Regions from separate parts of the Cytobacillus solani genome, predicted to be linked through region 3. Evidence: a T-box and tRNA genes for the amino acid it is inferred to sense, from the RefSeq annotation. Region 3 holds a T-box; the other regions hold tRNA genes.
What was found. A T-box is a leader RNA that pairs with one kind of tRNA and senses whether it is charged. The one in region 3 lies ahead of tyrS (tyrosine--tRNA ligase), so its partner is inferred to be a tRNA-Tyr.
Positions count from the first base shown of each region.

Region 1 (7,350 bases), 1.6 Mb from region 3:
CCTAAAAAGATCCATTAGCTCAGTCGGTAGAGGATTGCGGAGACTTGCAGGTCGAAGCATTCATCCTTGAATAGCAAGTTGTAGCAATCTGTGACAAATCACGCAGGGATTTGGAACACAATTAGGACTGATATCAAAGATTAGGAAATAAAATTTCGTTTTGGAGCCATTAGCTCAGTCGGTAGAGCATCTGACTTTTAATCAGAGGGTCGAAGGTTCGAGTCCTTCATGGCTCACCATTTAAATAATGCGGGTGTGGCGGAACTGGCAGACGCACTAGACTTAGGATCTAGCGCCGCAAGGCGTGGGGGTTCGACTCCCTTCACCCGCATCATTTTATTTGCGGAAGTAGTTCAGTGGTAGAACACCACCTTGCCAAGGTGGGGGTCGCGGGTTCGAATCCCGTCTTCCGCTCCAATTATTTGCCGGGGTGGCGGAACTGGCAGACGCACAGGACTTAAAATCCTGCGGTAGGTGACTACCGTACCGGTTCGATTCCGGTCCTCGGCACCACTTTAAAAAATAGCGCCCGTAGCTCAATTGGATAGAGCGTCTGACTACGGATCAGAAGGTTATGGGTTCGACTCCTTTCGGGCGCGCCATAAAAACGGGAAGTAGCTCAGCTTGGTAGAGCACTTGGTTTGGGACCAAGGGGTCGCAGGTTCGAATCCTGTCTTCCCGACCATTCATATTTTATGGGGCCTTAGCTCAGCTGGGAGAGCGCCTGCCTTGCACGCAGGAGGTCAGCGGTTCGATCCCGCTAGGCTCCACCATAAACTTACTTCAAATAGGCAGTTCTATTTTAGCTGCTTTGTTTATTTTTTCGGAGGAATACCCAAGTCCGGCTGAAGGGATCGGTCTTGAAAACCGACAGGCGGGTCAAACCGCGCAGGGGTTCGAATCCCCTTTCCTCCTCCATTTAATTTAATATTACTATCGCGGGGTGGAGCACGATCGAAAACGCTTCGAAGGAATTACTTCAGCGCACCGATTGAGCTGCTGCTTGAATAATCTTCCCGAAATCGGGGCGGTTATTTTAACTGTAAGATAATAGCATAATTAAAAATTTATAGTATTACTATCGCGGGGTGGAGCAGTTCGGTAGCTCGTCGGGCTCATAACCCGAAGGTCGCAGGTTCAAATCCTGTCCCCGCAATATGGTCCGGTAGTTCAGTTGGTTAGAATGCCTGCCTGTCACGCAGGAGGTCGCGGGTTCGAGTCCCGTCCGGACCGCCATATTTTTTCCAGTAGGGACCTACTGTTAATATATAGTTTATTGTGTGGCTCAGTAGCTCAGTCGGTAGAGCAAAGGACTGAAAATCCTTGTGTCGGCGGTTCGATTCCGTCCTGAGCCACCATTTTTTTTATCCTTTTTTAACCTTCATTCAATATGGAGGGGTAGCGAAGTGGCTAAACGCGGCGGACTGTAAATCCGCTCCTTCGGGTTCGGCAGTTCGAATCTGCCCCCCTCCACCATTTTCATTCTAAATATGGCGGTTGTGGCGAAGTGGTTAACGCATCGGATTGTGGTTCCGACATTCGTGGGTTCGATTCCCATCAGCCGCCCCATTTGAGTAATTTATATAGAATTGGTTAGATCATGTAGATTTTTCAATGATGTAATTGATGATGATATTTCAATGGGCTATAGCCAAGCGGTAAGGCATCGCACTTTGACTGCGACATGCGTTGGTTCGAATCCAGCTAGCCCAGCCATTATTTTTTAAGGCGGCATAGCCAAGTGGTAAGGCAGAGGTCTGCAAAACCTTTATCACCGGTTCAAATCCGGTTGCTGCCTCCAATTTTAATATGCGGGTGTAGTTTAGTGGTAAAACCACAGCCTTCCAAGCTGTTGTCGAGGGTTCGATTCCCTTCACCCGCTCCATTATTTATAATATAATGGGCCTATAGCTCAGCTGGTTAGAGCGCACGCCTGATAAGCGTGAGGTCGATGGTTCGAGTCCATTTAGGCCCACCATAAATGATTTATTATTCCGCAGTAGCTCAGTGGTAGAGCTATCGGCTGTTAACCGATCGGTCGTAGGTTCGAGTCCTACCTGCGGAGCCATTTTTATAATTGGGGAAGTACTCAAGAGGCTGAAGAGGCGCCCCTGCTAAGGGTGTAGGTCGGGTAACCGGCGCGAGGGTTCAAATCCCTCCTTCTCCGCCATACATATATCATGCGCCTTTAGCTCAGCTGGATAGAGCATACGCCTTCTAAGCGTACGGTCAGAGGTTCGAATCCTCTAAGGCGCGTAAAAAAGTAATTCAAATAATAAGTAAAAGGATAGCTGACCATAGTGCATTAGTATGGTTAGCTATCCTTTTTTGCTGCCTGTTAATTTGGTACAATATTTCAAAATAGATCATTGAGGTGTTAGCAATCAATGTGCGGCCGATTCACTCTTACAGCAACATTCACTGAAATTATTCATTGATTTGAGATCGATGCTGCAATAGAAGAAGAATTATATAACCCAAACTACAATGTGGCCCCGTCACAATCTGTTTTATAATTCTCATGGACTGATAACCAGGCATTACACAAACTCCACATATAATGGCAGTAATAACACCATCAGAAATAACTTATCCTATCCTAACTAACTGTTTTTCATCAAAAGCGTACACTGCAAACCAGCTTTGTTTACACATTTTCTCTAAATCATTGAAAGTTAATTTTAGAGAATTCCAACCTAATGATTCATATATTTTCAACAATCCCTAAAAATTATCAGGGGGCTGAATCGTATAAACAATCTTATCCATATACATCCCTCCGTGTTTCTTTTTTTTCACACAACTACTTTTTATAAGGAAATATATTTATTACTCCCAGAAAGTCTTTTAATATTATTCCAGGCTTCAATCGCCTCGTCAGGACTTTTCCGGCTTAGGCTGGAGGATAAAAAAGGAGAATTCTGGAATAGGAATACAGTTCGGGATACATGGATAAGTGAGAATGAGCGAATTATCTATTTGGAAAGCCATTACTTTGCAGACCCTAAAAAACTATACTTGCGCTTTGATTCGATCCGAGCCCCTGAACAGGATAAAAAGATTAAAATCAAATACACATCAGAAAATTAGGGGTTGAAAAGGGACAAGGTGAAAAGTCACCATGTCCCTTTTCACATATCTAGGCCATAAAAAGAAGGATGATTTGAAATATAGTAGAAATAGTAAGTAACCCCTTTATTAAAAAAAGCAGGAGTATACGATGAAAAACTAAAAAAATGGGCTGGAAAGGCAATAGAAAAACAAGTACCAAACCCTGGAATTGTACAAACGTACTTATTCTGTACTTAAAGGAGGATCTAACGATTGCATTATAAAGAATACGGAGATAAAAAAGCCGCATTAATGCTTTTTTTGCATGGCGGAGGAGTGACCGGCTGGATGTGGGATAAGCAGGTTCAATTCTTCATGCATTATCATTGCATTGTCCCAGATTTGCCTGAGCAAGGGAAGAGCGATGATGGAACGTACTTTTCGATAAAAAACTCTGCTGAAAAACTAATTGAATTAGTTCAAGAAAAAGCAGATGGAAAGCAAGTGATTGTAATTGGATTTTCATTAGGCGCTCAGGTAACCATTCAAATGTTAAGCATGAAACCAGAATTAATCGATTATGCAATGATCAATAGTGCGCTAGTAAGGCCTATGCTTTGGGTGAAAAAGTGGATCAGCCCCTCTATTAAACTTACATTTCCCCTTATCAAAAATCAGTCATTTTCAAGAATTCAGGCAAGAACACTTTATATTGGGAAGGATAATTTTGAAATCTATTATAAAGAAACCTGTCAAATGAAATCTGATACTTTGATTCGAATACTAGAGGAAAATATGTCATTTGAGATACCCGATCATTTCCATGAAGCAAGGGCGCAGATATTGGTTACTGTAGGTGAAAAAGAGAAAGCCGTAATGAAGAAGTCAGCAATCGATATTGTGCAGAGGAATCCAAATTGTATAGGCATGATTATCCCAAATATAGGACATGGACTGTCTCTCGCAAATCCGGCCTTTTTCAATCAAATCATTAAAGACTGGATTGCTGAAGGGAGGATTCCAAAGGAAGGAAAGCTTATTAATCGGAGTCATTAAAAAGGACCATCTTACCCGATCCCTTAAATAGGTCGGCGATGGTCCCAAAAGTATTGTATCGAATGAAAAAAAGCTTCATCATAATTCCCATGGTCTTCAATAGACCAACATGTGGCTAAAACGGAATGGGCAAATCCCCATGAATAAATTCTATGAGTATCGAGATCTAATTCCTCTGCTAAAAGGGCTATACGCTTGTCAATCAAAGCTGACAAATTTTCTGCAGGCAGCCGATTCAATAAAAATTGAATGACATCATATTCTCTATCACCAATTAATCCTTTAGGGTCAATGGCTGCCCATGAATCGCTGCCAGCATTCAATATATTGTAATGATGAAGATCGCCATGAAGCAAGTATGGCTTTTCTATTGATCTATTCAATGCTGTAAATGTTTTAGCTGCTTCCTGAAGCGTCTCTTTTGTAATGGGACCAATTCCTTCAGGGTTTTCTATCAATATGTTTAATAAAGCTTTTTCCCTATCTTCACTAGTAGGAATTTGCAGAGTATCCGATGCTGGAACCCACAATGCTTTCATGACTCTTGAAGCAATACGTGTCGCTGCTTCATCATCTTCTATGGATGCTAACATTTTTCCTGGAGTTAGTCGTTCAAGAATGAGAATTCCTTTTTTGAGATCCACATCAATGATCCCCACCATTCCACGACCGTTAAATTGCTGTATCGTGTAAACCTCTGCATTGAATTCCTCACCAGGAATGACAAGCTTAACAACGACTTCTTTCCCATCCTTTTGCACAGCAGGCGCAACGAAATTATAAGACAAAGGGAATGGAGGCATGATCTGGATGTCCCAGCGCTCCTCACATTCCTCAATGAGCTTATTAAAACGCTTCAGCCATTGTTCACCGTTCTCTTTGTGGACAGACTTGATTGTTTGTACAAATTTGTTCGGTAATTGCCTCATTTAATGTCTCCTTTTTCAGAGATTCTAAATATGAAAAGCCCATGCAACAATGGGTCCAAATATGGACCCAAGAACAGCACATAATGTCATAGAAACAGAGCTGATGGACGCTGTCAGTTCGCCATATTCAAATGCCTTCGAGGTGCCGAGAGCATGTGATGCACTTCCAAAGGCAATCCCTCTGCCAATAGAGCTATTAATGCGGCTCCATTTTAAAAATAATGGCCCTAGAATAACACCAGAAAAACCGGCAATCATGACAAATACCATTGTCATAGAAGGCTCAACACCCAAATCTGTAGCAATCTGAATGGCTACAGGTGTAGTAATTGACTTTGGAATTATGGATAGAATTAAGTCACGGTTTATTCCAAAAACCTTTGCAATTAAGATTCCGCTGATCATACCGGAAAACAATCCAATTAGAACACCAACAATAATTGGATAGATGTAGCTTATTAATATGTGGCGGTTTTTATAAAGTGGATAGGCCAATGCAACAACTGCTGGTCCTAATAAAGAATTAATCCACTTACCGCCAATCATATACTCATCATACGAAATATTAGTAAGTAATAGAAGCAGAATGTTGAGAGTTGTTGCAGTAAGGACGGGAATTAAAATCGGATAGGGAAGCCTTGCATAGATTTTCGCCATTGCTAAGTAAACAACAACAGTTCCAAGAATTATAATGATTGCGATAAGTGACTGCTGCATTTTTTATTATCCTTTCGTTTTAGTGTCTTCTTTTCTAAAAATTGGCTGGCTGTTCCTGACACCAGCATGGTCACAATAGTGCTAACAATGCCGATCAAACATAAGATCGCTCCGCTGATAGAGAATAGTGACGGGTAATTCATAATTCCGATCATGGCAGGAATAAATAATAATGGCAGATAGGCTAATAAAAAGTTTGCTCCATTCTCTATGATCTTCAATGGAATAATTTTAAGTGATAAACAAATAAGTAATAGAATTAGACCAATAATACTTCCTGGAATAGGGATAGGGAAAATATGATGAAAAACATTTCCAATCCATGTGAAAGCATATAAGATTGCAATTTGGTAGATAATTTGTAGTCCCTTCATAATACTGCTGTTCTTTAAATAAAGAACAGCTGCCTCCTTTTTCATGTGAAATCGTGATGATGATAATTAAGACCTTTACTTTACAAACATATACTTGTAAGATACAAGTATATGTTTGTATTATACAAGTAAATGCCGATTTGTCAATCATCAATTAAATTGTATAAAATATAAGCGGAGGGGAATCCATTGCAAAAAGAAAACCAAAAAGCAGTTGAACGTATAGAATATGAACTTACTACATTAATCCGACGAGCTGTTTATTTAGATATTTCCGATAAAAAAATTGGGCATTTAGAGAGATCTGTCTATTTATTATTAAGGCATCTAGATGAATTTGGTCCATCTCGATTAAAAGCTTTGGCTGAAACCTTTAATTTAGATATATCAACTCTTTCTAGACAAGCATCTGCTATTGAAGCAAAAGGATATATTTCGCGTTTTTCAGATCCAACGGATGGAAGGGTGAGTTTATTTAGACTTACGGATATAGGCAGGGAAAAATTAATAATAGACAAAAAAATGAGAATTGAGCGCTATCATGCAATGTTAGACAACTGGTCAAATAAAGAGAAAGAGATATTTGGTGAACTTCTTGAGCGTATGAATGAAGCATTGATTGATTAGATTCATTAGAAAGCTGCCAATTACGGCAGCTTGTTTATAGAGCTTCTTATTATGAAGCCATCTCCTTTTTTATTGGATTATCAATAAATTTAAAATATGGGAGAAAGATACCTATTAAAGAGACACAACAAATGAGTGATCCTATTAATAGATATAATGGCCTTATCCCCCATAGCTCACTTAATACGCTGCCTGCGGCTACCCCTAAAGGCATTGCACCACGAATAATAAAAAGCCTTACAGAAATGACCTTCCCCATTAAATGGTTTGGTATTATTTGCTGAAAGATGGATATATTATGTACTCCGAAAATTGCCATGGCAATACCGGCAATAGCCTCTGTCATATATGCAACATACATACTATGATTAATGGCAAGGAATAGATAAGTAAATCCGCCTATAACCAGTGATCCTAGCATGATCACTCGCCGGCTTTTGTATTTGATTTTCCCGATTAACATAGATCCGATTACATAACCAAGAGGGAAGCTTGCCATAAAATAACCATATTCTGCATAGGTACCTGATAACTCAGTAGTTATGTAGGGAAGATTGATGACCATGGCAGCGCCCACTCCAAATTGAACAAAAGCA
Region 1 is NZ_CP041305.1:1,554,931-1,562,280, reverse strand. Features, by position in the region: tRNA gene FI644_RS08005 (tRNA-Lys) at 164-239, shown strand; tRNA gene FI644_RS08000 (tRNA-Leu) at 250-331, shown strand; tRNA gene FI644_RS07995 (tRNA-Gly) at 343-417, shown strand; tRNA gene FI644_RS07990 (tRNA-Leu) at 425-513, shown strand; tRNA gene FI644_RS07985 (tRNA-Arg) at 526-602, shown strand; tRNA gene FI644_RS07980 (tRNA-Pro) at 609-685, shown strand; tRNA gene FI644_RS07975 (tRNA-Ala) at 698-773, shown strand; tRNA gene FI644_RS07970 (tRNA-Ser) at 826-918, shown strand; tRNA gene FI644_RS07965 (tRNA-Met) at 1,083-1,156, shown strand; tRNA gene FI644_RS07960 (tRNA-Asp) at 1,160-1,236, shown strand; tRNA gene FI644_RS07955 (tRNA-Phe) at 1,283-1,358, shown strand; tRNA gene FI644_RS07950 (tRNA-Tyr) at 1,393-1,476, shown strand; tRNA gene FI644_RS07945 (tRNA-His) at 1,494-1,569, shown strand; tRNA gene FI644_RS07940 (tRNA-Gln) at 1,642-1,716, shown strand; tRNA gene FI644_RS07935 (tRNA-Cys) at 1,728-1,801, shown strand; tRNA gene FI644_RS07930 (tRNA-Gly) at 1,812-1,885, shown strand; tRNA gene FI644_RS07925 (tRNA-Ile) at 1,902-1,978, shown strand; tRNA gene FI644_RS07920 (tRNA-Asn) at 1,994-2,068, shown strand; tRNA gene FI644_RS07915 (tRNA-Ser) at 2,080-2,170, shown strand; tRNA gene FI644_RS07910 (tRNA-Arg) at 2,183-2,256, shown strand; partial or broken gene FI644_RS26810 (GNAT family N-acetyltransferase) at 2,455-2,721, opposite strand; gene FI644_RS07895 (alpha/beta fold hydrolase) at 3,364-4,107, shown strand; gene FI644_RS07890 (aminoglycoside phosphotransferase family protein) at 4,131-5,036, opposite strand; gene FI644_RS07885 (LrgB family protein) at 5,061-5,753, opposite strand; gene FI644_RS07880 (CidA/LrgA family protein) at 5,723-6,127, opposite strand; gene FI644_RS07875 (MarR family winged helix-turn-helix transcriptional regulator) at 6,317-6,754, shown strand; gene FI644_RS07870 (MFS transporter) at 6,804-7,350, opposite strand, start outside.
Region 1: it encodes a tRNA-Tyr, which carries the amino acid that the T-box ahead of tyrS (tyrosine--tRNA ligase) is inferred to sense. The anticodon was not compared.

Region 2 (7,350 bases), 1.5 Mb from region 3:
CAAGACCATCAATCTTTATCTTTCCGCCATTCAGTTCATAAAATCGCATGAGGAGGTTAATCATCGTCGTTTTTCCAGCACCAGTTGGTCCAACGATGGCTACCGTCTGACCTGGTGAAACATTGATATTCATATCTTTTATTAACAATTCTTTCCCATATCCAAAATCCACATGTTCAAAGGTAACAGCACCCTTTGCACTCATTAACGTTTCTGATGTTACTTCTTTCTTTTCTTCTTCTTCATCAAGAAGTTCAAAAACACGCTCAGCAGCCGCAACAGTTGCTTGAATAATATTTGCAATATTAGCAGTTTGTGTTATCGGCTGTGTAAATTGCTTTGAATAAGTAATAAATGCCTGAATATCCCCAATGGTAATGGCTCTCTGCGTCACTAATATCCCGCCGACAACACTAATGATGACATAGCTTATATTCCCAATAAAAAACATGATTGGCATAATAATCCCCGATATGAATTGAGCTTTCCTTCCTGCATCATACAATTCCTCATTAACAACATCGAATTGCTTTAACGCCTTTTCTTCATGCCCAAATGCTTTTACTACTTGATGACCTGTGTACAGTTCTTCTATATGTCCATTTAATTGACCAAGAGTCCGCTGCTGATCAGCAAAATGTTTTTGTGATCTTTTCAAAATTGGTCCGATAGCAAACATTGACACTGGTAAACTAATAATTGCAATTAACGTCAGGATTGGGCTGATTGAAAGCATCATAATAATAATCCCGATAATCGTAACAATGGAGGTAATGAACTGTGTTAAGCTTTGCTGAAGTGTACTGCCGATTGTATCAATATCATTCGTTACGCGGCTTAGCGTTTCTCCGTTCGAACGGCCATCAAAATATTTAAGAGGCAATCTCCCCAATTTTTCATTTACATCCTCCCTAAGATCATACACCGTTTTTTGAGCAACACTAGACATGATATATTGCTGCAAATAGCTAAACAAACTGCTAAAAACGTATAGTCCGGCTAGTAAAAGTAGGATTTGCCCAATTTTTGTAAAGTCAATCTCCGCTCCAGGAACCCCCTGAAACTTCCCATATGCACCTTCAAATAATTCCGTTATCGCTGTTCCCATAATTTTTGGGCCAACAATCATGAAGATTGTACTCAAGATGGCCGCAACAAAAACAGCAGCCAATTGGTACCTTCGAGGCTTCAAATAGGCCAAAAGACGTCTCAATGTCCCCTTAAAATCTTTTGCTTTTTGCCCCATCATCATCATGCTTCCGCCACCTGGACCTTGCCCCATCTGTTGGCTATCTTGAGGTTTTTTCTTCTTGCTCATGCGATCTCCTCCTCTGAAAGCTGTGAAAGGGCGATTTCTCGGTAGACATCATTCGTCTCAAGCAGCTCCTGATGTGTCCCAATCCCTGCAATTCGTCCATTTTCTAAAACGATGATACGGTCAGCATCAACGACTGTACTGATCCTCTGCGCAACAAGCAGCATAGTTGCATCCTTTGTTTCATCTTTTAGTGCTTGACGAAGCTTTGCATCTGTCTTGAAATCAAGTGCAGAAAAACTATCATCAAATATATAAAGATCTGGTTTTCGAACAAGAGCTCTAGCAATCGACAATCTTTGCTTCTGTCCTCCCGATAGGTTGGATCCGCCTTGTTCAATTTCTGACTCATATCCATCTTTCATTTGCTGTATAAATTCTTCTGCTTGTGCAATTCGAGTGGCTTGTTCAATCTCATCTTGTGAAGCATTTGAATTTCCAAAGCGAATGTTCTCAGCAATTGTGCCAGTAAATAGCATTGCCTTTTGCGGCACAAAGCCAATTTTTGATCGTACCTCGCTTTGTGGGGCTTCTCTAATATCAACCCCATTCACACGAATAGAACCGCTAGTTACTTCATAAAAACGAGGAATCAAATGGACGAGCGTTGATTTTCCTGAGCCTGTCCCCCCAATAATAGCTGTTACTTCACCCCGCTTGGCTGTAAAACTAATATCTGTCAATGCAGGTTCTTCAGCACCAGGATAACTAAAAGTCACATGTTCAAACTCGAGTGTCCCTTGCTCACGATCTGCTTTCAGTTTTCCTTCATCAAGAAATGCCGGTTTCATATCAAGCACTTCATTGATCCTTTTTGCTGATACTGCTGCACGCGGAATCATAACAAACATCATAGAAGCCATAACAAGCGCGAACATAATTTGCATAACATATTGGATAAACGCCATTAAGTCCCCTATTTGCATGGCCCCATTATCAATACGAATTCCACCAAACCAGATAATCGCAACAACAGTCAAGTTCATAACAAGCATCATCACAGGCATCATAAACGCCATTACTTTATTCACTTTAATTGAGACATCTGTCAGTTCTTTATTTGCTTTCTTAAGACGTACTTTCTCCTGTGGTTCACGATTAAACGCCCGTATCACTCGAATCCCTGTTAAATTTTCACGTAAAACAAGATTTAAACGATCCAGTCGTTTTTGAACAGTTTGAAAAAGTGGCATCCCTTTTTTAAAAATAAAAAGAATTGAACCAATCAACACAGGCATTGTGATAACAATGATAATGGATAATTCTGCATCCTTTGAAACAGCCATAATGATTCCCCCGACTAACATAATCGGTGCGCTTACAACCATACGAAGCATCATGATGACTACTTGCTGGATTTGCGTAATATCATTTGTTGTTCGTGTAATGAGTGATGCCGTTCCAACCTCATCAAATTCCTGCAGTGAAAATTTCTCCACATGATTAAAAACCTTTCGCCGAATATCACGACCAAGTCCTATTGCAGCATTAGAAGAATAATAGCTGGCAATAACAGAAGCGATAGCACCTACTGCTGAAACAACAAGCATTAAACCGCCAATCTTCCAAATATAAGGGGTATCCCCTAAAACAACTCCTTTATCCACGATATCTGCCATCAGTGTAGGCAGAAAAAGTTCAGCCATTGATTGTACAAAGACAAGTCCTAAAACTGCTAAAATAATCCACTTATAAACGGATAAATGCTTCAGTAATTTTATCAATTCATTTTCCCTCCTTGATCTGTCACTTGGGATTCTAAATAGGCTGATAGAAGCAAATGTGATTCAAGCAGTTCTTCATACTGTTTGTCTGTTAACTGCTCCATAGCAGATTGAAATAGCTGATGAATTCCTCCATCTTGAAGGTGCATCCTTTTTAAAAATGCCTTCCCTTTGTCCGTAATCTTTAACTCCATCTCACGTCGGTTCCCTTCCACTTGCTGACGGTTTAAAAACCCTTCCTGAGCAAGACCATCCACAGCATGGCTCAGCGTGCTTTTAGGAAGAAAAGTTTGTTCTCCAACTTTTTTTTGTGTCAGTTTCATTTCTTTATGTAGAGTTAGTGTCATCAATATCGTATATTGCGGGACAGATAGCCCATTCTCAACGGCAATTTTTTGAACGAAGCGCACAATATTTTTCTGCACACTCCAAAATGAACGCAATAATTGTGTTGAGCGTACTAACTTTTGATTTTCATGTTCCATTAAACATACCCCTTTCATCACTACTTGATAGTTCAATAATGGACAGTTCAATATAGGAGTATTTAAATTTACACCTTTTTATTTTTGCAGTCAAGCGATAGCAAATTCCAAAGATAAACTTTCGGTGTCCAAAAACATAAAAAGACCAGCTAACTGTTTATTAGCTGGTCTTTTATTAGACTGATTTTTAGAAATCCTTAGATTTAGATTTTGAAGGCAATATATATCCTTCTCCTTTTTCATATAACTTCAATAATTTTTGAATGAAGCTTATCCTAGGGACAACATAGTAAACAACAACTGCTGAAACAATACTTATTAATGCTCCTGCAGCGACATCAGCAGGATAATGCACGCCTACCCACATTCTTGATATTCCTACTAAGATAGCGGCTATCATCCATAAAAAGCCGTACCCTTTTTTAAAAAGCCAAAAGGTCATACAAAATGAAAAGAAAAGTATGGTATGGTCACTTGGAAATGAGTTCCCCACTGTCTTTTCTATTAATTTATTCACATTGGCCAGTTCAGCAAAAGGCTGATAGTTTGAATGGAATGTTCCTGCTAGTTTTCCTATGATTTCAGCGAAAATAAAAGTAATTCCTGCACTTATTACCATCATTCTATTCTTATACTCACGAGTAAACCAATAAACGATCGTTGCCAGTGCTAAAAGATATACTGTATATTCAGCAATGAAAATAAACGGAGGGTTTAAGAATGTGTATTCTTTCCCTAAGTCGTTAATCATTCTAAATATATTAATGTTCGTTTCTGTAAATGACATTAGCTGCTTTCCCCCCTAATTTCTTTCTTATACTACAATTATGTCCCATGCGCTGTAAATGGAAAATTTGTTTACCTTACATTTGCTTACATTTTTGTAAGGTAAGAGTTTAAACCAATAGGTTAATAACTATTGCATAGAATTAACAAAACAATTAAAAAATAGATAACTAACTATATCTCAATGACATGGTTAGTTATCCATTTTTTAAAATCGCCATTTCCTATAAGAATTAGGCTAGCTATCTATTCATAAATGATGGGCCTAAATGGACTCGAACCATCGACCTCACGCTTATCAGGCGTGCGCTCTAACCAGCTGAGCTATAGGCCCGCATTATGGGGCGGCTGATGGGAATCGAACCCACGAATGTCGGAACCACAATCCGATGCGTTAACCACTTCGCCACAACCGCCAAAATAAAATGGCAGGGGTAGTAGGAATCGAACCCACACTGAAGGTTTTGGAGACCTTAGTTCTACCTTTAAACTATACCCCTATAAATGGTGGAGGGGGGCAGATTCGAACTGCCGAACCCGAAGGAGCGGATTTACAGTCCGCCGCGTTTAGCCACTTCGCTACCCCTCCATAAGCTTTAAAACATGCCGGCCAGAGGACTTGAACCCCCAACCTACTGATTACAAGTCAGTTGCTCTACCAATTGAGCTAGGCCGGCATAGTAAATATTAGTATATTATTTAACTCCAATATATTTATAGCGTCGTCCTGATCTCAGAAAGCTTTTACAAGCAGCAGCTCGATCAGTACGCTAAAGTATTTCAAGAAGCATATTCGATCGTGCTCTACCAATTGAGCTAGGCCATCATCATATAAATGGTGGCTCAGGACGGAATCGAACCGCCGACACAAGGATTTTCAGTCCTTTGCTCTACCGACTGAGCTACTAAGCCATATATTGTTTTATTTCCTAAACATTGATTGCATTAAAAACTGTGCGGCAAAGCCCTTTGGTCTTTGTTGCAAATTGAAAGTTTTCTATTCATGGAAGCATTGCTTCGCAGGTAAACTTTCAATTCTCTACCAACTGAGCTACTGAGCCAAATACAAATAAAAAAATAGCGGTCCGGACGGGACTCGAACCCGCGACCTCCTGCGTGACAGGCAGGCATTCTAACCAACTGAACTACCGGACCAAATTATTATACCAAATGAAGTGGAGGAGGAAAGGGGATTCGAACCCCTGCGCGGTTTGACCCGCCTGTCGGTTTTCAAGACCGATCCCTTCAGCCGGACTTGGGTATTCCTCCATATTAAATAAGTAGCGGCAGAGGGGATCGAACCCCCGACCTCACGGGTATGAACCGTACGCTCTAGCCAGCTGAGCTACGCCGCCAAAATATTATTTTAAATCTATGGTGGAGCCTAGCGGGATCGAACCGCTGACCTCCTGCGTGCAAGGCAGGCGCTCTCCCAGCTGAGCTAAGGCCCCATAAATAATAAAAAATCGGGAAGACAGGATTCGAACCTGCGACCCCTTGGTCCCAAACCAAGTGCTCTACCAAGCTGAGCTACTTCCCGTTAAGAATATGGCGCGCCCGAAAAGAGTCGAACCCATAACCTTCTGATCCGTAGTCAGACGCTCTATCCAATTGAGCTACGGGCGCATTTATTCAAATAGTACTGAGAAGTGATCTAAACTCAATGGGAAATTGGAGCGGAAGACGGGATTCGAACCCGCGACCCCCACCTTGGCAAGGTGGTGTTCTACCACTGAACTACTTCCGCACATAAAAGACAAATAATGGTGACCCCTACGGGATTCGAACCCGTGTTACCGCCGTGAAAGGGCGGTGTCTTAACCGCTTGACCAAGGGGCCCATATTAAATTAGACGAAAAAAATAGCCCAACATTAGGGCCTAGCCTGGCGGCGTCCTACTCTCACAAGGGGACAGCCCCTAACTACCATTGGCGCTGAGAAGCTTAACTGCCGTGTTCGGGATGGGAACGGGTGTGACCTTCTCGCTATCGCCACCAGACTATTGTTAGTTAAAGGATTATTCCTTCAAAACTAGATAACAGACAGACATCATGTATTTCATTTTGGTTAAGTCCTCGACCGATTAGTATTTGTCAGCTCCACGTGTCACCACGCTTCCACCTCAAACCTATCAACCTGATCATCTTTCAGGGGTCTTACTAGCTTGACGCTATGGGAAATCTCATCTCGAGGGGGGCTTCATGCTTAGATGCTTTCAGCACTTATCCCTTCCGCACATAGCTACCCAGCGATGCTCTTGGCAGAACAACTGGTACACCAGCGGTGCGTCCATCCCGGTCCTCTCGTACTAAGGACAGCTCCTCTCAAATTTCCTGCGCCCACGACGGATAGGGACCGAACTGTCTCACGACGTTCTGAACCCAGCTCGCGTACCGCTTTAATGGGCGAACAGCCCAACCCTTGGGACCGACTACAGCCCCAGGATGCGATGAGCCGACATCGAGGTGCCAAACCTCCCCGTCGATGTGGACTCTTGGGGGAGATAAGCCTGTTATCCCCGGGGTAGCTTTTATCCGTTGAGCGATGGCCCTTCCATGCGGAACCACCGGATCACTAAGCCCGACTTTCGTCCCTGCTCGACTTGTAGGTCTCGCAGTCAAGCTCCCTTATGCCTTTACACTCTTCGAATGATTTCCAACCATTCTGAGGGAACCTTTGGGCGCCTCCGTTACTTTTTAGGAGGCGACCGCCCCAGTCAAACTGCCCACCTGACACTGTCTCCTGCCCCGATCAGGGGCATGGGTTAGAATTTCAATACAGCCAGGGTAGTATCCCACCGATGCCTCCACCGAAGCTGGCGCTCCGGCTTCCAAGGCTCCTACCTATCCTGTACAAGCTGTACCGAAATTCAATATCAGGCTACAGTAAAGCTCCACGGGGTCTTTCCGTCCTGTCGCGGGTAACCTGCATCTTCACAGGTACTATAATTTCACCGAGTCTCTCGTTGAGACAGTGCCCAGATCGTTACGCCTTTCGTGCGGGTCGGAACTTACCCGACAAGGAATTTCGCTACCTTAGG
Region 2 is NZ_CP041305.1:1,486,572-1,493,921, forward strand. Features, by position in the region: gene FI644_RS07460 (ABC transporter ATP-binding protein) at 1-1,318, opposite strand, end outside; gene FI644_RS07465 (ABC transporter ATP-binding protein) at 1,315-3,039, opposite strand; gene FI644_RS07470 (MarR family winged helix-turn-helix transcriptional regulator) at 3,036-3,524, opposite strand; gene FI644_RS07475 (undecaprenyl-diphosphatase) at 3,712-4,311, opposite strand; tRNA gene FI644_RS07480 (tRNA-Ile) at 4,571-4,644, opposite strand; tRNA gene FI644_RS07485 (tRNA-His) at 4,651-4,726, opposite strand; tRNA gene FI644_RS07490 (tRNA-Trp) at 4,737-4,810, opposite strand; tRNA gene FI644_RS07495 (tRNA-Tyr) at 4,816-4,899, opposite strand; tRNA gene FI644_RS07500 (tRNA-Thr) at 4,915-4,987, opposite strand; tRNA gene FI644_RS07505 (tRNA-Phe) at 5,147-5,222, opposite strand; tRNA gene FI644_RS07510 (tRNA-Asp) at 5,392-5,465, opposite strand; tRNA gene FI644_RS07515 (tRNA-Ser) at 5,487-5,579, opposite strand; tRNA gene FI644_RS07520 (tRNA-Met) at 5,592-5,665, opposite strand; tRNA gene FI644_RS07525 (tRNA-Ala) at 5,686-5,761, opposite strand; tRNA gene FI644_RS07530 (tRNA-Pro) at 5,777-5,850, opposite strand; tRNA gene FI644_RS07535 (tRNA-Arg) at 5,860-5,936, opposite strand; tRNA gene FI644_RS07540 (tRNA-Gly) at 5,983-6,057, opposite strand; tRNA gene FI644_RS07545 (tRNA-Glu) at 6,075-6,149, opposite strand; rRNA gene rrf (5S ribosomal RNA) at 6,193-6,309, opposite strand; rRNA gene FI644_RS07555 (23S ribosomal RNA) at 6,374-7,350, opposite strand, start outside.
Region 2: it encodes a tRNA-Tyr, which carries the amino acid that the T-box ahead of tyrS (tyrosine--tRNA ligase) is inferred to sense. The anticodon was not compared.

Region 3 (7,350 bases):
CAAATTCTAAGATGGTTTAACAATATTTCATGAAACTATTTAGCCCAATCTACCGTAGTATTGGAAACAAGAAAAACTAAGGAGTGATGTTTATGTATGAATACAAGTTTGTCGATGTTGCTGTAGGTTCTTTTAGTAATTATCCTAAAGAAGATTACCATGAGATTATTCATGAGCACGCTCGCAAAGGATGGAGGCTCCACCAAATTCTAACTCCCCCTTTTGCCGCAGGCGGCCAAGCAATCACTATGGAATTAATATTCGAAAGGAAACTTGGATAAGCAAGGCGGGCCGCGAGCCTGCCAATATTTTATTTGCCGCCAATCATTTCAAAGCTTCTCCTTCTGCTAAACAAGTGAGCAACTAAATATAAAGAAGTTAGAATTAAAAAAGAATAGGTATAGGCCCAGTCTACTTTTTTATATAGGTCTAGCATAGACATAATTGGCATACCTACAAAAGCACCGAAAGCTCCAAACAAAAGTGCCTTAATAAATGGATTCACATGGGACTTATATTGAAGTAAAAACATAATCGTTACCGGTATTACTGAATTTCTAAAGGAATAGCTTATTGTAGGCAACGGGATTACTTTAACAGGATACGTCCATTTGCCAAAGTCGACTCCTACTCCATCTAAGTTTGTCGATAAAATCATTATAATAAATCCAACAAATAGTAGTCGTGCCGAGCTTTCCCTTTTTCGGAATATTGCCCATAGAATCCATGGTACAATTAACATTGCTAACGATACCCACCAGCTCCAGGTGAATAGGAATGCATTAATCGTTGCATCAACAATTAATTCGTTTGCATGGACAATTATTTTATTTGCTTTTTCAACTTGCTTTAATCCCTCTTGAAACGTCATTCTCCACACACCCTTTTTATTCCTTAATACTTACCTCTTAATATTAGACTTGATGTTTTTTTATTCTTGTTCTTGAGTGTTAAATGAACAAACCATTCTTTAATCCCTTACTTATTCATTTTCCATTTCCAAATGTTGTATAATATAGGGAGGAGAGTGATTATATTTGCAAATAGCGATGAAAAAACAAGACATTGATTTTACGGGTGCTAATCTAGGCGAAAAATGCTTTGAACCACTTATTAAGCTTTATAAAAAGAAAGTTGCGGAACAAACCGATTTCAATCGGATTAAAGAACAATTTTATGAGGAACTATCAGAAGGTCAAAGAGCATTATTTATGTTTTATGTTTTTTACAAACATGTAAGTAAGTCACATATCGAATTTTTTTGGTGGAGTGCTTATTTAATGGCTCAACCTAAAAGTTGGTCAGCCATCAAAGCTGGTATAAAGTATTTTAAAGACGAATCCATGCATTCACTTCTTGAGAAAATAGAATTAGAACTTAAACGACATCACTATCCCGAAACATTAGAAACCTTTTCCATTAAACGTGAAGATTTAGATCAAAACAAAGTACTTCTTGCATCCATCAAATCTCTGTATAGCTTATTTGAACATACATCCCCTCTTACTATTAAAAAAATTAATAACTGCATTGCTAAAAACTTACAAGAATATGTTGAAATAGAAGCCTAGTTTTTTAACAATGCAGCTTACTACAGCATCTTGTATTAAGATGCTGTTTTACCATTTGAATTAGATAGTTTCTCTATTAGTAACCTGCTATTTCATATGATTTTTTTGTATGAATTTCTATAAAGTATAACTTTTAATTACACTATGATTGGATTATCATTTTCACAAATTTCCGCTTACCAACCTGTATAATTAATCCATCAGTAATGGAAATTTGCTGTTGAACATCCCGTACCTTTTCACCATTAATCTTTATACCTCTATTTTCAATCATTCTACGGGCTTCACTTTTGGATTGGAACAACTTTACATTCACAAGTAAGTCGATTACAGAAATTTCTTCATTTCCTCTCCATTCAATCACTGGAATCTCGTCGGGAATACTACCTTGTTGGAAGACTTGAATAAAATGCTGTTCTGCTTGTTCTGCTGCATCTAACCCGTGATACATTCTTACAATCGTCTTTCCGAGTAGCATTTTTGCATCTCTTGGGTGCAGTATTCCTGATTTAATTTCTTCTTTGATTTTCTGAATTTGTACAGGCGTTAGATCTGTGACCAGCTCAAAATACTTATCCATTAACTCATCAGGTATAGACATCGCTTTTCCGTACATTTCTTGTGGACTTTCATCAATACCAATGTAGTTTTTCTTTGATTTAGACATCTTTTCTACACCATCAAGCCCCTCTATTAACGGCATTAATAATGCAACCTGCTTATCTTTTCCAAACTTTTCTTGAAAATGTCTTCCCATCAAAATGTTGAAATGCTGGTCTGTTCCACCAAGTTCAATATCACATTCTAATATGACTGAATCATATCCCTGCATTAAAGGATAGAAGAATTCATGTAGAGAAATTGGTTTCCCAAAAGCTATCCGTTCTTCAAAGTCATCTCTTTCCAGTAATCTAGCAACTGTTATTTTCCCTGCTAATTGAATGACTTCCTCAAAATTCAATTTAGACAACCACTGGGAGTTGAAATGCAGCTCTACTTTCGACATATCCATGATCTTTCCAAATTGTTCAAAGTACGTTTTTGCATTATGCTTAACGTCTTCATCTGTAAGTTGCTTTCTAGCTATTGATTTACCTGTTGGATCGCCAATCTTCCCAGTAAAGTCACCAATAATTAGTTGGATGGTATGCCCATTTTCTTGAAACTGCCTAAGTTTATTTAAAACGACCGTATGACCAAGATGTACATCTGGAGCAGATGGGTCTAATCCAAGTTTTACTTTTAAAGGACGATTCTCAATTATTGATTTGGCTATTTTAATTTCTAATTCTTCCGTTGGAATAATTTCTTGCACACCTTGGCTGTAAATTGCCATCTGTCGCTTTACTTCTGTTCGTTGTTTCTCAGTCAATCGTTCCATTAAATGACTCATCTTCATTCCTCCTAAAAAATAATATAAAAAAACCACATCCCCTAAAAAGGGACGTGGCTTAACTTTTACACGCGGTACCACCCTTATTGAAGGATATGATCCTTCCACTCAACGTTTAACGGTTTTTCCGTTCTTTGCTGCTTTTTTCGCAAAGAAAGCTCAAGGAATGTAATTCGCGTTATCTTTGTGTCAATTCACACCAGCCATTGACTCTCTGATTACAGGGAGATAACTGCTACTAGATTTCCTCTCATTGCTTTTCGCATATTCATTTATATCAAAAATTGTTCTCTCTAATAACTCTTCGAAGTAATTTTGAAATGCCTTTTTGTTCACTCACACTCAAACTCAAGACAATATCAACTTCATTTTCATGAAATTGAGGATATAATTCTTCCATTACCCGTTTCCCTTTTTCCGTTATGGTTACAAAGGTAATTCTTCGGTCCCTGTTATCAACTTTTCGAAAACATAATTCTTTTCGCTCTAGTGTATTAGTTATATTGCTTACTGTTGCTTTTGTGATACCAGCTGATAAAGCCAATTTTTTTGTTTCTAATGAATTCCATATCCACAAATCATAAAGAATGGAAAATGAGGTCCACGATAACCCATATGCGGATAACACTTCACGTTCCATCTTTGTTCTTAATCCTTGTGCAATTCGATAAATATTTGTTACCACAGCAATTGCATCTAAGTTTAACGATTCAATTGGGATTTTAGTTAAGAGATTGATTGTATCTACCTCTTCGGGAAGCAATTCTCCATTTTCATTAAATGAATGTATAATCACTCACCTCGTTAATTTTCAAAATCATTAGCTATGAAACGATAATACCAAAAGAATTTTATGAATGCAATAACATTTTATTAAATTTATAAATTCAATAGTTTCTCTGCCAGATATACTTTAGCCATATAATAAGCATTTACTGTAAAAAGTTATGTTTTTATTTGATTATTTCGTATTAGTACTCGCTCCAAATAACTAAGTTAGTGTTATGAATAATTTTAACAGTATTCAACTTTTTCCTTCTTTTTTATGGATATAATCTTTTGATTGTCATAGTTGAAGAACGAGGAGGATTTTGTCGTTTAATTTTTACCTAGTTATCACTTTTTTCAATTATAATTAAAAAAGCTTCTTTCATAAAAACGCTCTTGTCCAAATACACTTAATATTAAATCATTGAAAGGGTGATTATTTTGAGTGAATTCATCGTTTGTAAAGAATGTGGAGAACTAGCTAGTTTTGAGAAAATGACATATATAAACAACGAGCCAATTTGTCCCTCCTGTTGTGACAAGGAAGCTTATGTACTACAACCTTACGATAGCGAATAGAGGGGAAACCCTCTATTTATTTTGAAAATTTCATTTTATAAAAATTCTCACCTGTACAAAAGCAATTACTAGGAATATGTAAGTATGAGGAGAGATCATTTTGAAAAAGGTATTTGGTTTTATTCTATTAGTTTTAATATTTATTTTTCTGCTTACCGGTCAATTTGACCGGGCATTAACAGTTTGTTATGCAGCAATAGTTATAGCTAACACATATCAAGCAATCGAATTTTTTCAGAAAAAAAACGAAAACAGACCATTATCCACCTAATTATTGCATCTGGATTTTTTTCTTTTTTATTCATTCATTGCTCTAGTTTCACTTAGTCGGACAGAGACTTCCTGCCTGATTGGGATTAATTTTTCTACTCTACGTTTTAAATACTTGTATTGTTTTTGATTGGTATCCAAAAAAGCTTCTTCCCTATTAGATTTAATATCTTTGTAATTAATTTCCTCACTAAATTGGGATTTGGTAAAATCATAACACTTCCCATCGACCCTATTGTAGAAGTGCCATCCATCTGGCAACATGGTTTTCAATATTTCTCCGCCGAAAATATCGTTTACGACTAATGCTGTTACCCCGCATTGTCCTTTTGCTGGATTATCCTCAGACCACTTGGAACTTGATTGAATGGACCAAGATTGGAATAAGAATCTCATCAAGTTTTCTAACTCATCTTTTTTGGAAGACATAATTTATCCCCTCTCTCTTTCCCTGATTATATTATACAAATCAATATATGTTTTATAATAAATACGAAATAACAAAATTTCTTCAATAAACGATGAATGAATCCTTCTCATTTTATGTAAGATATACGTACATACTTTCATTAAGGGAGTCATCGCATGCTAAAACATTTATTAATTAACATCCTTGCTTCTAGTATAGTAATGAAACGAAACTTAGATTGGCATAGACAGATCTTATGGATTTCCATTCCTTTGTTTACCATATTCATGTTGATTCAAACGAAGTATATTATTTATCAAATCAAAAAAGGAAACGACTAAAGAAAAATCCCACCTTAAATTTCATTGCAATAATACCTCATAGTCCCTCTCATAATTGAGAGGGACTATTTTATTTGTAATACTCATTTGCCTTCTTTAACAAAGCCTTTGACGGAGTTTCATATTTGATATAGCCGTCAATTTTAGTAATCCAATGATTATCCCCGACATCGTATTGCCCAAAATAAAGATCATCATATCCATAAACTCTGTAAACCTCACCAGGCTGTAGAATCCTAACAAAAACAAGCTGATCATTCGCGTCGCGTTTCCATAAGTTTATTCGTTTTAAAATTCTAATACGGCCAATTTGTTCTTGCTTCAGCTCCATTCCTTCCCACATTGGCGGTTTTGGTGCTTTTTCCTGAAGATTGAATGCACGTACCAAACCATTCGCATGCCCAAGAGCGATCCTTTCAATATAGGGTTGTTGCTTTAATTTCGCTGCATCAGACGGATGATCAATAAATCCGTTTTCTGTTAAAATTGAAGGCATATTGCTTTCTCTTACCATATGAAAATTAGCTTTTTTCTTTCCTCGATCTTGAAAGTCAACCTCTTTTTTAATTTCTGCATGAATCATATTTTGATAGTTAACCGCTGCTGCACTAGCAGTTGGATAAATATAATCCTCAAATCCTGTACCACCGCCTGAATTAATGTGGACTGACAATAGATAATCAGCTCGCCATGAATTAGCAGCATCTGTTCGCTGAGTTAGTGAAAGTGTTTCATCCCCCTCGCGGCTAAGTTTTACTTGAACATTTTCATATTCACTAAGTATATCTCTTATATTTTTTGAGATTTGCAGTGTAAGGTTCTTTTCTTGAAGGCCATTTCCAACTGCTCCAGGGTCTATTCCACCATGTCCCGGATCAATAAAGAATTTCACCAACTGAAACCCTCCTTATCCAATATTAATACATAACTAATTTGCCGTATTATCGAAATTCTTTCCTATTTCATTATTTTGGTTTGCCTTTAATCAGTATATTTTTTATTCTCTAAAAAACATTCTCTTTAGTTTGGTTGTACTCTTTATTAACATATTCCTTTGACAGTCCTTACGTTCTTCAATATTATTTAATCCAATATTTTCTCCGCAGTTTTCTTACTTATTCTTGACTTTTTTCTACCCTATTTGTCAACAATGGGTTATAATAATAAGTTGATGTTTTTAATACTCTTAAAGGAGTTTCTATTATGAAGATTATTTGTTCCACACTAAATGCAAAATACATCCATACAAATATTGCCATACGTTATTTAAAGGCATTTGCTGAGCCTGAATTTAATATTGAAATTGCGGAATATACAATCAAAGATCCAATTATGAATATAGTGACCGATCTAATTAGTAAGAAACCTGCTATTATTGGCTTTAGCTGTTATATATGGAATATTGAAGAGACAATTAAAGTCGTAAAAATGATAAAAAAAATTGATCCGGCTATTCAAATTGTTGTAGGCGGCCCCGAGGTATCTTATGATGTACTTGAGTGGATGGAGAACGTAAAAGAATTTGACTTCATTGCCATTGGTGAGGGAGAAGAAACATTTAAACAATTGCTTACCGAGTTAAACGGGGACAAGCAAATGGAGAACGTCCACGGTATTGCCTTCCGAAAAGAAGGTCAAATAAAAATAAATCCGCAGAGAAATAAGCTTGATTTAAGAGAGCTCCCATCACCATTCAGATTTGAAGAGGATATTCCTCATTTGGGCAAAAGGGTTATTTATATTGAGACAAGCCGCGGCTGCCCATTTAGCTGCCAATTCTGCCTTTCATCTATTGAAGTTGGTGTACGTTACTTCGACAGGGAGAAGGTTAAGGATGATATTCGCTATTTAATGCAAAATGGAGCAAAAACGATCAAATTTGTTGATCGCACCTTTAATATTAGCAGGAGCTATGCAATGGAGATGTTCCGTTTTCTGATTGACGAGCATTTACCTGGTACCATATTTCAATTTGAAATCACAGCAGATATTATGCGGCCAGAGGTCATCGAATTTTTA
Region 3 is NZ_CP041305.1:5,185,702-5,193,051, forward strand. Features, by position in the region: gene FI644_RS26050 (DUF4177 domain-containing protein) at 93-281, shown strand; gene FI644_RS26055 (CBO0543 family protein) at 311-871, opposite strand; gene FI644_RS26060 (hypothetical protein) at 1,038-1,571, shown strand; gene tyrS (tyrosine--tRNA ligase) at 1,714-2,964, opposite strand; T-box leader at 3,009-3,227, opposite strand; gene FI644_RS26070 (MarR family transcriptional regulator) at 3,242-3,754, opposite strand; gene FI644_RS26610 (hypothetical protein) at 4,412-4,582, shown strand; gene FI644_RS26075 (YunG family protein) at 4,609-5,010, opposite strand; gene FI644_RS26080 (N-acetylmuramoyl-L-alanine amidase) at 5,402-6,226, opposite strand; gene FI644_RS26085 (B12-binding domain-containing radical SAM protein) at 6,535-7,350, shown strand, end outside.

Region 4 (7,350 bases), 820 kb from region 3:
ATTGCTTTCATCACACCAAACTCTTTTTTACGCTTTATAATCATCGTTTTAATAACCAGGTACAGAATCATCACAACAACTAAAACGGTAATTGCCAAAACCATCAGCATGACAGCAAACACGGCAGCTGTATACATACCTGTTTGGCTCTCTATATTTTCATCGATATCTAATGTTTCAATTATAATATCCCCATACTGTTCATGGACATTTTTGATAAAGTCATTGTTTGATATACCGTCTAGATAGACATAAAGGGTTGACCCTTTATAATCTGAACGTAATTGTTGCATTCCTCCCATTGTTAATGCGGCTACCTGACCTGAATTACCAATGGATTGACTGATGCCAGTTACTAAATAACTGCCTGCTTCATTCCCAAATTCTACTTCAACCGTATCCCCGATCCCTTTATTGATTTGACTTGATACAACCCAGGAGATGGATATTTCATTTTCAAACTTCGGCTGACGCCCTTCATAGACAATATTATTCTCTAACTGGTCATAATGATCAGTAACGTTTGTATAGACAGTTTGCCCATCAATTCTTGTTTCAATTAAGTCGAAAATATTTACTTTCCTTACATGATCCATTTGCTCTATGTTGCTCAAAAGTCCTTTTGTATCTGCATCTGGCTTAACAGCTATATATATATTAGCTGGTTCTGCACCGAATAAGTTAACAAATGCCGTTTTATCTGACGCTATGTTATAATAAAGAACGACTGAAAAGATGGAAGCAAAAGTTAATGCAATCATGATTAAAAGAATCATCACATTTTGTTTTGCATGTGCCAGCATTGATTTAATAGCAAGTAAGAAATGTAGACTCCCTTTTGCTTTCTCCAAAGGAAAGTAGTTTTTTCTAAAGCTGTGAGTTTGAATACCCCCACGAAGTGCCGCAACAGGAAGAATTCTTCGAACTCGAATAGCCGATAGTAATGTAACGACTACAACAGAAAATGTAACAAGGAAAATACTGACTAAGTTAATCATAATATCAACTGTTTGATGCCAGATTAATCCTGATAAGGATGAAATAATCCCTCCGAAGAACGGCATTAGAATATATGACAACGCAATCCCTGCCACACTCGCACTAAATGCAATTAAGATAAATTGTAAAATAATTGATGCTAGAATTTGCCTGCTTGTATAGCCAATCGCTTTTAGTACTCCAATATTCGCCATTCCATCTTCAATGCTATTTGAAACTCGGAATTTAATAACAATTAGGGAAACAAGCACGATAATGGCTGCAAAGGCTACTAATATTGTCGCTACGATGTTAATTGTTAATGTATTTACACTCTTCACCAATTCAACATCTAATCCCTCAATATAAGAATTGGTTTCTTCTGTTGATTGCTGAAATTCTTTTATAAGATCATTTTTTAACTTCGATGATTGAGTTTGGTCTTCCGTCATAACAGATAAGACCATACCTTCAGATTGATGGTCTAATTCGTCTACCAATTTTAGATAGGAAGGTTCGGGTAACATAAATTTCATAACGCCAATGTTGTTCGTACCCATCATCGTTGTTTCAAAGAATCCGCCAATTCGATATTCATATTTCTTGTCTTGATAGGTGATGGTAAAGTTATCACCTAATTCATATCCCCCACTTGTCTTAAAACTGTATGGGACAAAAATTTCATTCGTACTCGATGGTTTTCGTTTTTCAACAAGCTTTAACGGTCCCATTCTTCGTTTAGCATCTGCATTAAAAATAATCACACTACTAGACAATTCACCATCGCCAAAAATAAATTTAGCCATGTCTATATTAATACTCTTCTCTTCTTCTGTTTCTGTTACCCCAGGCTGGTTTGCTGTAAATTCCCTAAAATTCGAATGATAGCTTGCTTGATTCATCATAATCGTTACATGAGGATCGTTTAATTGTTCAACTTTCCTATCAAAAAACGCATTTATTTGCGTAATAACCATTAGACCTATATTTAGAAGCAGCGCAGCAACCACAATAAAAATAAATAAGGAAGCCGCAGCAGATTTACTTTTTCTAATATTAGCCATAGCCAGATACATAATATTCAACTTACCACCCCATTTCTGCAAGGAAATGTTTTAGCTTTTCTTGACGCTCATCATTCTCTTTCTCACTGTATGCACCTAACTGCAAGTCACCGCAAATAACACCATCTCGTAAATATAGAATTCGATTTCCGCGCAAGGCTGTTTGAATATCATGGGTTACCATGACAACGCTTTGCCCATTACGATTTACATTCGTAAATACATCTAAAACGCGCTCACTAGATGCTGAGTTTAATGCACCAGTTGGTTCATCTGCGAATAGTATTTTCGGGCTGTTAATTAATGCTCTAACAATCCCGACTCGCTGGGCCTCACCACCAGAAAGCTGAGCAGGAAATTTAGACCATGAGCTTTCATCGATTCCTACCTGTTTTAGCAGTTCTTTGGATTTCTTTACAAGCTCACGCTTATTTTTATTTACTAAAAGACCGCTTGCTAGTACATTGTCAAGTACGCTCATATTGTCTAGTAAATATATTTGCTGAAAGACAAAGCCGCAGTGATTTCTTCTAAAGACTGCCAGTTGATCATTGTTTAATGTTGATAAATTTTTTCCGGCAAAATCGATATCACCTAATGTTGGTTTATCCATCCCGCTAATTGCGTAAAGTAAAGTGGATTTCCCAGACCCTGAACTCCCCATTATGATCGTAAAATCCTCTTCAACTAAATGGATATCTAGATTTTTTAATACATGCTGCTGTATTCCACTGGTAGAAAAGGTTTTACACAGCTTCTCCGTTTTAATAATGGTCTTTTTCACGATTGATTGGCACTCTCCCTTTATAAAAAAAAGACTGTAAAGTAGATTACAGTCTTAGCATACAAAATAAATTCATAGTAAATCTTTAACCAATTCTTAACTAATTCTAAAATTTTAAACAAGCTTGATTTTCAAGACGACTGTAAAACCATCATTTCGGTTGTGACAGCTAATTTGTCCTTGCATGTTTTCCATGAAGTACTTTGATATATAAAGACCAAGGCCTGAACCATTCTTGCCTTCTACATTTTTCCCACGATAATATTTATTAAATAAGAGTGGCAGTTCTTCTTTACTGATTCCTGGTCCAAAGTCTAGAATGTGCAGTTCGAGATACCCCTGATTTATTTGAGACTTAATTGTAACCCTTGTTCCTGCATACTTATATGAATTACCTATAATATTGTCTATGACCTGCTGCATACGGACGACATCCATTAAAATTAGACATGGCGGGATTGGTTCATAGATGATTTGATTGTCATAATTGGCATTTTCAATGATCCCAGCAAGTACTTCACTCGATTCTTCGGTTATTGTTAATTTTAACTGCTGCAGTTCTTCTAGAGTGGCGTGAAACATATCCGTAACAAGTAAATTAATTTGCTCTGCTTTCGAATAAATGGTATTCACTTGCTTAATAACCTTTTCATCTTTTACTTGCATAAGCATCAATTCACTAACCGCTTTTATCGAAGCAACAGGAGTCTTAATATCATGACTTAATGTCGCTACAAGCTCTTTCTTGCTGCGGTTGGATTCATACTCTCTTTGGCGTGCAGCATGAAGTTCCTCACGCATTAAATCAAAACTTTCCGTGAAGGCACCAAAGTAATTGTTCCGTGTTATATTTAAAGGCAGATCTAGATTGCCTCGAGCTACATTCGCAGCAAAATTTTGCAGCTGTTGAAATGGTTTCAATAACTTTCTATGTATATAGAGAAGATATAAAATACCAATCATCATTAATAGACTAAATATCAAGCTGATAGATACGATCAGTTCATTTTTCATTTGCTGCAATAATTCTTGTTCTTCATTACGGATAATAATTTTCCCTACAATCTTATCGTTTTGCTCCACGTCTATAACTGTATCTCTATTTTTTATTGCTTCGTATAAATTGATAAAATGATTACCTGGTGTTTGATAAATCACATTTCCCAAATGATCTACGATAGAGAATGGTTGTATTATGCTGCTGGTGTTAAAAGCTTCCTCGTTAATATGTCCCCAGTTATTTTCAACAATCTTAACCACTTCATTAATGGCTACAAGATCCACTTCTGAAATATTTTTATTCTTTATTATTACTACGGAGATGCTAATTCCTGCACCAAAAACTGCCAGTATCATGACAATGGCCAATTTTATTCTCATTGACTGATATCCTCTAAAACATACCCTGTTCCCCAAACTGTTTTAATAAATTGCGGATTCCTAGGATCCTCTTCAATTTTCTCTCGTAAATGCCGAATATGTACATTAAGGGTCCCATCACCTACAAAGGAATCTCCCCATACATGTTGAAACAATTCTTCTTTTGTAATAATTCGATTTTTATTATTCACCAAATAAGACAAAAGTTTATATTCCATCGCTTTTAATTGAATATCCTCACCATTTACTCGGACACGATGAAGCTTCGTATCCATTTGGATTTGTCCAAACGCTAAAACTTCTTGCGAATTGTTCATGCTGCCACTATATCTTTTTAATACAGCTTTCACTTTAGCCAGTAAAATACTTAATGTATATGGCTTTTGAATGTAATCGTCTCCACCTATATTTAGAGCAATCAGCACATCGTCATCACTAGAACGTGCACTGATAAATAGAATAGGAATCTGCGTTGATTTACGTAATTCTTTACATAAATCAAATCCAGAAGAACTTCCAAGATTTATATCAAGGAGAATCAATGATGGCTCATTTTCCTCCAAAAAACGTTCGCACTCCTCAGCACTTGTCACAAACGCTGTTTTAACCTCAAACATATTAAAATATTCACAAGTTGTTTCAGCTAAAGCAATCTCATCATCAACAATCAAACAATCTAATTTCATAGCAAATCTCCTAGAAAAATACTATCCTACATTTATTTTCCGGACATTTTCAGTATATCATTACTTTTTATAAGCAAGTGCAAATTTATGGGTCTTAATATTAAAAAAAGACGCTGATTTTTGCTCATAATACGACTATTAATAACAGTGGATTTAGCAAAATTCACTAGTAAATAAACACAAAAAACCGTTCCCCACATTGTGAGAAACGGTTGATATGACGATATTATTCACGTTAAAATTACTGATTGTTACTAAATGTTGATACCGGTGGTCGGGGTCGAACCGACACTCCAGAAGGAACACGATTTTGAGTCGTGCGCGTCTGCCAATTCCGCCACACCGGCATATTAAATTATTTCTTGGAAAGTGCCGAGGACCGGAATCGAACCGGTACGGTAGTCACCTACCGCAGGATTTTAAGTCCTGTGCGTCTGCCAGTTCCGCCACCCCGGCGTATCTATTTCATAAGCTAATGATTAGTAAATTATGGAGGCGGCAACCGGATTTGAACCGGTGATCAGGGTTTTGCAGACCCATGCCTTACCACTTGGCTATGCCGCCATAAAATAAATTGGAGCGGAAGACGGGATTCGAACCCGCGACCCCCACCTTGGCAAGGTGGTGTTCTACCACTGAACTACTTCCGCAAAATGGCTGGGCTAGCTGGATTCGAACCAACGCATGTCGCAGTCAAAGTGCGATGCCTTACCGCTTGGCTATAGCCCAATAGTTATTCATATTATATGTAACAAATGTAGATTATGTGAATCGTAATATGGGGCGACTGATGGGAATCGAACCCACGAGTGTCGGAACCACAATCCGATGCGTTAACCACTTCGCCACAATCGCCATAATCAAATTTATTCATTCATAAAATTATGGGGCGGCTGATGGGAATCGAACCCACGAATGTCGGAACCACAATCCGATGCGTTAACCACTTCGCCACAACCGCCATAAATAATGGCAGGGGTAGTAGGAATCGAACCCACACTGAAGGTTTTGGAGACCTTAGTTCTACCTTTAAACTATACCCCTATAAATAAATGGTGGAGGGGGACGGATTCGAACCGCCGAACCCTAAGGAGCGGATTTACAGTCCGCCGCGTTTAGCCACTTCGCTACCCCTCCGAAAAAGTGTGAGACATGCCGGCCAGAGGACTTGAACCCCCAACCTACTGATTACAAGTCAGTTGCTCTACCAATTGAGCTAGGCCGGCACAATATAAATGGTGGCTCAGGACGGAATCGAACCGCCGACACAAGGATTTTCAGTCCTTTGCTCTACCGACTGAGCTACTGAGCCACTATATAAAAATGGCGGTCCGGACGGGACTCGAACCCGCGACCTCCTGCGTGACAGGCAGGCATTCTAACCAACTGAACTACCGGACCAGATTGCGGGGACAGGATTTGAACCTGCGACCTTCGGGTTATGAGCCCGACGAGCTACCGGACTGCTCCACCCCGCGATAATCTTATTTCCATATGTACCTATCAAGTAAATATGGTGGAGGATGACGGGATCGAACCGCCGACCCTCTGCTTGTAAGGCAGATGCTCTCCCAGCTGAGCTAATCCTCCTAATAATGGTGACCCCTACGGGATTCGAACCCGTGTTACCGCCGTGAAAGGGCGGTGTCTTAACCGCTTGACCAAGGGGCCATATGTAAATGGCGGAGAGCAAGGGATTTGAACCCTTGAGACAGCTATAAACCGCCTACACGATTTCCAATCGTGCTCCTTCGGCCACTCGGACAGCTCTCCTTATGGCTCCGCAGGTAGGACTCGAACCTACGACCGATCGGTTAACAGCCGATAGCTCTACCACTGAGCTACTGCGGAATAATACCAGCTTGGCGGCGTCCTACTCTCACAAGGGGACAGCCCCTAACTACCATTGGCGCTGAGAAGCTTAACTGCCGTGTTCGGGATGGGAACGGGTGTGACCTTCTCGCTATCGCCACCAAACTTTTTTGAAGACAAGTTTTATTATAACGTCTTTTTTAATTTTTTCAAGAGAAAAATTGAAATTTATTCTCTCAAAACTAGATAATGTTAAAGAAGAAGTAGAGTAATCATTTATGGTTAAGTCCTCGACCGATTAGTATTTGTCAGCTCCACGTGTCACCACGCTTCCACCTCAAACCTATCAACCTGATCATCTTTCAGGGGTCTTACTAGCTTGACGCTATGGGAAATCTCATCTCGAGGGGGGCTTCATGCTTAGATGCTTTCAGCACTTATCCCTTCCGCACATAGCTACCCAGCGATGCTCTTGGCAGAACAACTGGTACACCAGCGGTGCGTCCATCCCGGTCCTCTCGTACTAAGGACAGCTCCTCTCAAATTTCCTGCGCCCACGACGGATAGGGACCGAACTGTCTCACGACGTTCTGAACCCAGCTCGCGTACCGCTTTAATGGGCGAACAGCCCAACCCTTGGGACCGA
Region 4 is NZ_CP041305.1:793,062-800,411, forward strand. Features, by position in the region: gene FI644_RS04100 (ABC transporter permease) at 1-2,054, opposite strand, end outside; gene FI644_RS04105 (ABC transporter ATP-binding protein) at 2,065-2,826, opposite strand; gene FI644_RS04110 (HAMP domain-containing sensor histidine kinase) at 2,941-4,206, opposite strand; gene FI644_RS04115 (response regulator transcription factor) at 4,203-4,892, opposite strand; tRNA gene FI644_RS04120 (tRNA-Leu) at 5,158-5,239, opposite strand; tRNA gene FI644_RS04125 (tRNA-Leu) at 5,263-5,348, opposite strand; tRNA gene FI644_RS04130 (tRNA-Cys) at 5,383-5,456, opposite strand; tRNA gene FI644_RS04135 (tRNA-Gly) at 5,468-5,542, opposite strand; tRNA gene FI644_RS04140 (tRNA-Gln) at 5,547-5,621, opposite strand; tRNA gene FI644_RS04145 (tRNA-His) at 5,672-5,747, opposite strand; tRNA gene FI644_RS04150 (tRNA-His) at 5,778-5,853, opposite strand; tRNA gene FI644_RS04155 (tRNA-Trp) at 5,863-5,936, opposite strand; tRNA gene FI644_RS04160 (tRNA-Tyr) at 5,946-6,029, opposite strand; tRNA gene FI644_RS04165 (tRNA-Thr) at 6,046-6,118, opposite strand; tRNA gene FI644_RS04170 (tRNA-Phe) at 6,129-6,204, opposite strand; tRNA gene FI644_RS04175 (tRNA-Asp) at 6,217-6,293, opposite strand; tRNA gene FI644_RS04180 (tRNA-Met) at 6,297-6,370, opposite strand; tRNA gene FI644_RS04185 (tRNA-Val) at 6,407-6,482, opposite strand; tRNA gene FI644_RS04190 (tRNA-Glu) at 6,489-6,563, opposite strand; tRNA gene FI644_RS04195 (tRNA-Ser) at 6,573-6,665, opposite strand; tRNA gene FI644_RS04200 (tRNA-Asn) at 6,669-6,743, opposite strand; rRNA gene rrf (5S ribosomal RNA) at 6,753-6,869, opposite strand; rRNA gene FI644_RS04210 (23S ribosomal RNA) at 6,983-7,350, opposite strand, start outside.
Region 4: it encodes a tRNA-Tyr, which carries the amino acid that the T-box ahead of tyrS (tyrosine--tRNA ligase) is inferred to sense. The anticodon was not compared.